Regions from separate parts of the Peribacillus sp. NPDC096622 genome, predicted to be linked through region 1. Evidence: predicted binding sites of a transcription regulator. Region 1 holds the regulator's gene; the other holds the start of a gene.
What was found. Region 1 encodes LexA, which represses DNA repair genes until DNA is damaged. Its sites were predicted from a motif close to CGAACATATGTTCG; they were not measured.

Region 1 (4,436 bases):
AAAGGGGGCCCAGACACCCAAGCGGCTCTAGTACACTATGGAGCACACCAATATGTTGGACGGGTGATTACTTTAGCTTCCCCTCATCATGGTTCTCATCTAGCTGATTTGGCTTATAGCTGGTATGCGGGCTGGCTTGGTTCCTTATTAGGTCAAAAAGATGAGGGAACTTATTCTTTACAGGTTGGTAAAATGGCCGAATTTCGTTCTGTCACGGATAACCATGTTAACTCTCGTAAAAACTTATATTTCACTGTAGCTGGTATGAACAGAGGCCCAGTACTATCAGCCTTATCAATGGGTGGGCAATATTTATCTTCATATGGGGAAAATGATGGACTAGTCAATGTATGGAGTACAAAAATACCCTATGCAACACATTTATTTACGGATCCCAACTTTGATCACGACAATATTCGAGTTGGCTCAGCTGTATTTTCAAGAATTGAACCCTATTTAAGAAGCACTTCAACCGCTGGGATTCCTGAATATAATGTCAATTATAAAGAACGGGTTGAAGATGATGTCATTACAACCGCACTTGCTCAAACCGTTCTAGGTGATGTCCTGAAACAAAATGTCTGGGTCGAACAAAGCTTCCATGTAAATGAAGCGGCCCCAGGTAATATAAGCATATATACAGCCTCAAATGATGTGGAGGTTGAGTTGATTTCTCCATCCAATAAAAAGTATTCACCGTCCTTAAAGGTCCATTCAGCCAAAAAGGAAACCTCCTTTTTTAATGGTGCAACCATCCAGTCATTCTATAGAAATAACCTTGAAATTGGTGACTGGAAAGTACGAATGAAGACTAAATCACCAAAAGACGCCTACTTGTTCACAGCACAATTTAATGAAAAGAATCCCATTACATTTAGTATGGCCGGTAAAGTTAAGCAAAAAGATGCAAAGTTTTTAATAAAGAATCCAATGAATGGTAAAAAAAGACCAATCAGCACAACATTTTTGGTTCATCTGATAGATGAAACCGGTAATGAAATTAGTGAAAAAAACTCAATTAAGGTAATGGATACTGAAAATTTTACTGGTACCTTTCCAGAAGTACCTAAGTCAGGTGTTTATAATGTAACAATAGATGTCAAGGAAAAAAATGTGGATGGTACTGAAAGGACCCGGACGCTGATTCGTTCGGTCTATATTGAGAAATAGCGAAATGCCTTCTCTTAATTGAGAAGGCATTTTTTGGGGATGAAAAATGAGGGAGGTGCGATATGTTAGGGTTAACTAGGGTGATGGTAATTACGCAAATGGAAACAGCTTATAGAAGTATTTATATAACGGTTGTTAGATGGATATATTTAAAAATTGGTTCCCTGGAAATTATGCATAGCAATCAGAGATCTAACGAGCAAAGAAACAGCCATTTAGAAAATTGCTCATTATGCCCAGAAAAAATTAACAGGGCATATTGTGAAAAAGGGGTTTTTGTTTTCAACTCTTGCAAATTTCTCAACAAGTGCAGATTCAACAGTGGAATGGCTGAGGCGATCTTAACTTTATTAAAGTGAACCAATGATTAAGAGTGAAGAAATTTAATGGGAGGGGGATTTTAACCCACTCTTTTTTTATTTCGATGAGCTTTTTCAAAAGTACATATTACCAGAAAGGCGCTTGTATAACTTTCATCCGTTATAAAGGATGTTTAAATTTCCACGAAAACTTGATTCTATTAAAAAATTTTCAATATCTACTCTTCCATATGCATATTGAGAGAATAAGGTACATAAATTTAAACAAACAAAAAAAGCGCGGAAAGCGCTTTTAGTGTATTTGTCTATATAAGCCTATTACTTTTCCAAGAATCGAAACATCTCGTAAAATAATTGGTTCCATATTTGAGTTCTCAGGCTGAAGTCTTATGTAATCCGGTTCCTTAAAGAATCGTTTTACAGTGGCTTCATCATCTTCCGTCATCGCCACGACGATATCTCCATTATTGGCACTGCTTTGTTGTTTCACAATGACATAATCTCCATCATGAATTCCTGCTTCGATCATACTTTCACCCATGATTTCCAGCATGAATACATGGTCATCATGTGGAACCATGCTTTCGGGAAGCGGAAAGTATTCTTCAATGTTCTCAATGGCCGTTATCGGCATGCCCGCTGTTACTTTTCCAAGTAACGGCACGTTCACGACATTGGCTTTGGGAATATTGTTCGCTTCCTCCAAATTCATTATTTCAATGGCTCTTGGCTTAGTTGGGTCACGTCTAATAAGGCCTTTACTTTCCAGGCGGGATAAATGCCCGTGAACTGTTGAACTTGATGCAAGTCCCACTGCTTCGCCAATCTCCCGTACGGAAGGTGGATAACCTTTTTGGCGGACCTCTTCTTTAATGAAATCAAGAATATCTTGCTGCCGTTTTGATAGTTTTGTCATTTGTGCACCTCTTCCCCAATGTTCTTTGCTACATTATAGCATGGCGCCCAACTCTATACAAACATAAGTTCGAATTTTGTTGTTGACTGAAACAAACGTTCGTATTATAATTTGACCATAACATACGAACGAACATTCGCTTTGGAGGGATAATTATGAAAAAATTATACAAAAATTATATTTATACGATTCTATTAGCGGGATCAGTATTCATCTTTTCAATTTTATTCTCTTGTACACTGAACAATGATCAAAAAAAAGATTTCCTTTCTATAGAAGTAAGTGAAGGTGATACCCTATGGGGAATTGCCGAAGAATATGAAGAATCGAATTTGACAAAAAAAGAATTCATTGGTTGGATAGAAGAGCATAATGGAGTCAGGGCGGATTCGATAAAACCTGGTCAAGTCATTGTCATACCGGTTAAAGGGGAAGAACTTGTCCAGAATTTGGCCAGTGATCAGTAAGTAGTGAAGGTAGGGTATTATGAAGGCGGTAATCTATTGTAGGGTCAGCACCGAAAAAGAGTCACAGGAAACATCATTGGCAAGGCAGGAAGATGAATTGGTCAAATTGGCTGAAAAGATGGATGTGGAAGTTATCTCCATTATAAAAGAACAGGCAAGTGGTTATGAGTTGAATCGGGATGGCATTTTTGACATGCTCGAACTATTTAAAACCAAAGAAGCTGAAGTTCTATTAATCCAGGACGAAACAAGACTGGGAAGAGGGAATGCCAAAATAGCCCTATTCCATGTCATCCTTAAAGAAAATGTGAAAATTTATACGCTCTCACACGATGGGGAGCTGGAGTTATCGGATTCGGATGCCATGGTCATCCAGATAGTCGGCATTGTAGAAGAATATCAAAGGAAACTACATAATCTTAAAATAAAGCGCGGAATGATAAGAGCCGTTGAAAAAGGGTACCGTCCTCAAAAAAATCTTCAGAATCAAAGGAATTCCACTGGAAGGGACCGTATGGAGATTCCTATTGAAGAGATTATTAAACTTCGTGCCAATGGGTTGACATTCTCAGAAATCGCAGCCACATTAAGGGGCTTTGGATACAATGTATCTAAGGCTACTGTGAACAGGCGTTATCTCGAACATCAAATGAATACAAAGGAAAGTAAATCATAGAACTTGTAATTTCGCTTTTTTTTTAATACCATGACAATATCCGCAGAATATGAAGGAGCGAGATTATGTTATCAAAAGAAAAAATAGCCCGTATAAATGAACTTTCTAAAAAGGCAAAGGCCGAAGGTTTGACGGAAGTTGAGGCGAAAGAGCAAACCCAATTGAGAAGTGAATATTTGGAAACATTCAGAAAGTCCATGTCCGATACTTTGGAGCATGTGAAAGTCGTGGATCCAGAGGGTAATGACGTCACTCCTCAAAAGATAAAAAATATAAAAGAAAAAAGAAATTTACATTAATGCTTGGATTCTTCTGATGGAACATTCATTAGAGGATTCTTTGGCATTTTGGAGTAAAAAGAGAGTGCATTCATGTATGTATTCTCCTATTTAGTTTAATCTAAATAGGAGACTTCTTATTCCTAGAAAATTGTAATATTGGGGTATTAAATAGTGATTTTAGTTGTGATATTATGCTTGTCACTATAATATAAAGAGGTACATTACAGGAAGGGATGTTTTACGATATGTTAGATAAATTAGATGCACTTTCTATCAATACGATTCGTACATTGTCGATTGATGCAATTGAAAAGGCTAATTCAGGCCATCCAGGTATGCCGATGGGTGCAGCGCCGATGGCGTATAAACTATGGACCGAATATATGAACCATAACCCGAAAAATCCTGATTGGTTTAATAGAGATCGCTTTGTTCTTTCAGCTGGTCATGGGTCTATGCTGTTATACAGCCTTCTTCATTTATCGGGATATGGCTTATCTATCGATGATTTGAAAAGCTTCCGCCAATGGGGCAGTAAAACTCCAGGACATCCTGAATACGGACATACGGCTGGTGTAGATGCAACTACTGGGCCGCTTGGACAAG
Region 2 (4,436 bases), on a different contig from region 1:
ATTTTATTAAAAAAGCTCATCCTCGGATTTAAGATTTGATTCGGACTTTTTAATTGAAAGCTGTTCGCTTCCGGAACAAAGTCTATTTTCATGACTTCATCAAGAAAAATCATTTTTGATTTCTCAACATATAGCGGGATTCCGTTCGTTTCCACTTTTTCAGTACCTTCTTCAGGTTCGTTGACCCACCATAGCGCCGTCACACCACTTACCACGCAGCCACAGCCATCAGTATCATATTTCAACTGTAAATATCCTTCTTGTCCCTGTACCTTACCGGCTACTTTCTCAGCCGCTGTTTCCGTCCATTCAATATACATGATTGCTGCCTCCCGGTGTCTTTGCATTCCTCCATTATAAACGATAAAAACGTTTCTGTTAACGAAACTGCCTGCTTCCTTTTGCAAGATCAGCCCTCACGAAAATCACTTTCCTCATGGACCGTTCTAACCAATGCCGATTCTCTTATGCCACGTCGTTCCTTTCATCACGATGCCGTTTCGAAAATGAAAGGCTGTCCCTTGGGGAACAGCCCTTCCGCTCATCATTCCATTATCCTTACATCCGCTATATCGGAAAGCCTGATATAGTGAGCCTGCTCAAACCGATCAACGATATGAAGCTTTTGGGTGAGCTCATTATAATAATGGATCCTGCCGATTAACAGCTGATACCGGTTTCCTTCATAATGAGCAATCGTGACATCCTTTCTTTCCTCCATCGCTTCCCCCATCACCGCATTCATTTCTTCCAGTTGCTGTTCATCCAGGATGCGCTTCGTTTCATAGCTATCCTCCACCACCCAATCCCGCAGCATCTTCACATGTTCCGGCAACATCATCGATGTCCATTTGATACGGCCGCGATCACGAATCATTCTTTTTCCTCCTTTCAAAGTCAACCTTACGCCTTATGCCCGCCAAGCAGCTTGCTTCGGTAAACGGCTGTACCTGCTTCTGTATACGAAACTGCACGCAATAACGATTTGGCTCCATATTTGTGGCGGATTCGATCAACCGTGTAACTCAATTCCCGCTTCTTCCAGCGCGAAGCATCAAATAAAGTCAGCTGCATTTCGTTATCATCTACAATATTCGAGAGTCTGACCTCTATGCTTCGAACCGTTTTTTGCTTATAGTTCTCATGAAAAAGCTCCAGGCAAACTTTATATAACTCCAGCGTAATGTTGCTCGGCTCGTTAATCGAACGCGAACGATGGAAACCTCCGCCAAACTCATCCTTGCTGTAACCAATGCCTAGGCTCACCGTCCTTCCTGCCTTACGATGGGTGCGTGCCCTTCTTCCAACTTCTTCGCAAATTTCCAGCATGACCTGCTTTATCTCATGTTCCTCCTTATAATCCCGCAGCAGGATTTGACTTTTACCGAAGCTGACCTGCCCTTCGATGATCGCTGCCCCCATATCGGATAAATCTATTCCCCAGGCATGGTGGTAAAGCTGATTGCCCATAATTCCAAACTTCGCTTCAAGTAATTCAAGATCATAATTGGCAAGCTGCCCAACCGTAAATATGCCCATTCCATGAAGGGTTTTTTCTACGCGCCTGCCGATCCCCCACATTTCACGCAGCGGGGAAATCGGCCAAAGTTTGCTTGGTACATCCTCATACTTCCATTCCGCAATCCCTTTATGTTTGGCTTCCAAATCAAGGCAAAGTTTTGCCATAAGCATGTTCGGTCCAATTCCAATGGCACAGGGGAGCTGTAATTCCCGTTCAATTTCATCTTTTATCTTTTCAGCTATCATGCGGGCATCTCCCCATAAAGAAGCGGCACCATCGACTTTCACAAAACTTTCGTCCACACTATATACGTGAATCGCTTCTTTGGGCACATAACGGTTGAACAAGCGGGTGATTTCCGTCGAGACCCTTAAATAAGTCGCCATTTTAGGTTCAACGACGACAATCCTCGGATCATTCGGAATCTCGAACATCCGCGAACCTGTCTTGATGCCAAATTCCTTCTTCATCTTTGGAGAAGCCGCAAGCACAATGCTCCCTGTCCTCTTCAAATCACCAACCACCGCCAGATAACAATCAAGCGGGTCCAGCCCAAGCATGACCGCTGAACAGCTTGCATAAAAACTTTTCATATCGATACACATAATTGATTGTTTCGGCATCGTCCCATAATCCATCATCTCTTCACCCTAACAAGAATATACGTTCGCTTTATTATATTCATAACTCTAACCGAATATACGTTCTTATTCAATGGAAGTTTTCATACAAATTTCTACTTTTTATTGTAATTTCCTTGAAAAATATAATAGATACTAAAAATGGGTGAAATTCCAAATTTAAACTCAGTATCCAAATAGTTTTTTTGAAAAAGATCAATTGGTAGCTTGATTAATATCCAATAGGTCCATATACTCAGTTTTTTTAACTTCCCCCACCCTTTTCAACAGACTTTCGTCTGTTTAAAATCCAGTCTTAATGCTCATTTTTTGTAATGAAAATGTAACGAAAATTATGTCTAATTGTCATAATGGTATTGTAGGATAATATTGTTAAGAAATAATAGAAAGATAGATAGAGAGGAAATGAAAATTATGAAGAAATGGATCGCTTCAGCTGCTGTTGCATCTGCCATGATGCTAACCCCACTGCAAGCCTTTGCCAACATTGGAGACCAAACCCTCAGACCCGGAATGACACATAGTGATGTCAAACAACTACAACAACTATTAAAAACCAAAGGTTATTTCACATATTCAGGTTCACTGACTACATATTACGGCACCTATTCTGTATCCGCAGTAAAAAAATTCCAAAAAGCCAAAGGGTTGACTGCCGACGGAATTGCCGGCCGCAACACATTTAATGCGCTTGGTGTTTATAATGTCAATAATACTAGCTTGATCAGCTATGCAAAAACCTTAATAGGCAAACCCTACAAATGGGGCGGAACAACACCAACTGGATTTGACTGCTCAGGCTTCGTCTATTACGTATTCCAGAAATCACAAGGGATTACCTTACCGCGTACAACATCCTTGCTCTATTCCAATACGGGTTTAAAAGTATCTTCACCAGCTAAGGGTGATCTTGTATTCTTTGATACTTCTTCTGGAAGAACAGGAGTATCCCATGTTGGGATCTATATCGGAAATGGTCAATTCATCAGTGCTACGTCTTCTAAAGGAATAACCATCACGGATATGGATAATTCTTATTGGAAACCAAAATATTTAGGTGCAAAAACTTTATAAAATCCAGTGATATCCCATAAAACAACCGGACAGAATTCGAAGTGAATCAGTCCGGTTGTTTTATTTTATATATAATATTTCATCCGTTAAATCCTCAACTGTCACAATGAATGAAGAATCCAAGTTGGAACGATTCATCATTTCGATATTATAAACATGCTCTGAGGGTAAATGGACGACTTCGAGAACCATGAATCGCTGGCTTTCCGCTTTGCTGACATGATCGAGAGCAGCAGTGACCGCCCTTTGTTCGGCTAAGCTGATTTCATCCGTCAAAACAAGAATCATTTTTGCTTCCGCTTTCCCAGGAAATGATTTCTTCACCCCGCCCCGGTGCCATGGTTTCACTTTCATCCCGATTTCCAGGTCGGAATAATCGAGGTCATTACCATGTTGATCTTGAATATATGTATCATTGGTCACCTTATAGTACGTCCCTTTAATCAAAACCCTTTTATCGTCAAGATCCGTAATGAAACCTTGTTCCCCTTTATCAATGGGTTCATCCATGTTCCAATCGGGGGATTGACAGCTACCCAGAATAAAGGCGACGAATATATATATATAAAGGTTTACAATCATCTTCATGAAAATCCCTCCTAATAGAAATAGACGGATTCCCCATGAAATAGTTACCAATTCAAATGAAAACTTCGGTTATTTCAAAAAAGGGGAATGTCATCGACATTCCCCTTTACCTAATATTAGACCATCTTTGACCTGTCCGGTATCGAAAGTATAGCCTACTTTTTAAAAAATGCTTTTTTTCCTAATGTTTCGGTGATCTTCGGAAACATGTTATACCATTTCCCAGCTAAATTCATCCAGCCAGGGAGATTGATTTCCCTCTTATTGGTCAGCATCGCCGCTACGATTTTAGCAGCGACATCTCCAGGCTTAAGCATGAATTTTTCAACGTTCTTTAAGTATGCACCTGATTCATCCGCAATGTTAAAGAAATTCGTTTCTATAGGGCCAGGATTGACGGTGGTCACAAAAACATGATCTTCCATCAGCTCGAGCCGAAGTGCGTTTGAATAGCCAAGAACTGCGAACTTGGTAGAAGAGTACAATGTTGATTTAGGAGTGGCGATTTTACCGGCCTGTGAAGCGATATTGATGATATGCCCCGATTTTCTCTGCTTCATATACGGTAAAACCAGCTTTGTGCAGGCCATTAGCCCAATGACGTTGACAGC

Region 2: ACIQYG_RS00030 (Y-family DNA polymerase) is a predicted target of LexA. The motif match lies at 2,217-2,230, and genes of this name have one in related genera.

The regions. Positions count from the first base shown of each region.
Region 1 covers NZ_JBIWES010000011.1:9,998-14,433, forward strand. Annotated here, with positions in the region: gene ACIQYG_RS18530 (esterase/lipase family protein) at 1-1,170, shown strand, start outside; gene lexA (transcriptional repressor LexA) at 1,783-2,406, opposite strand; gene yneA (cell division suppressor protein YneA) at 2,562-2,873, shown strand; gene ACIQYG_RS18545 (YneB family resolvase-like protein) at 2,893-3,549, shown strand; gene ACIQYG_RS18550 (DUF896 domain-containing protein) at 3,615-3,848, shown strand; gene tkt (transketolase) at 4,076-4,436, shown strand, end outside.
Region 2 covers NZ_JBIWES010000001.1:2,067-6,502, forward strand. Annotated here, with positions in the region: gene ACIQYG_RS00020 (iron-sulfur cluster biosynthesis family protein) at 1-320, opposite strand, end outside; gene ACIQYG_RS00025 (YolD-like family protein) at 545-877, opposite strand; gene ACIQYG_RS00030 (Y-family DNA polymerase) at 904-2,163, opposite strand; gene ACIQYG_RS00035 (C40 family peptidase) at 2,578-3,237, shown strand; gene ACIQYG_RS00040 (hypothetical protein) at 3,298-3,825, opposite strand; gene ACIQYG_RS00045 (SDR family NAD(P)-dependent oxidoreductase) at 3,981-4,436, opposite strand, start outside.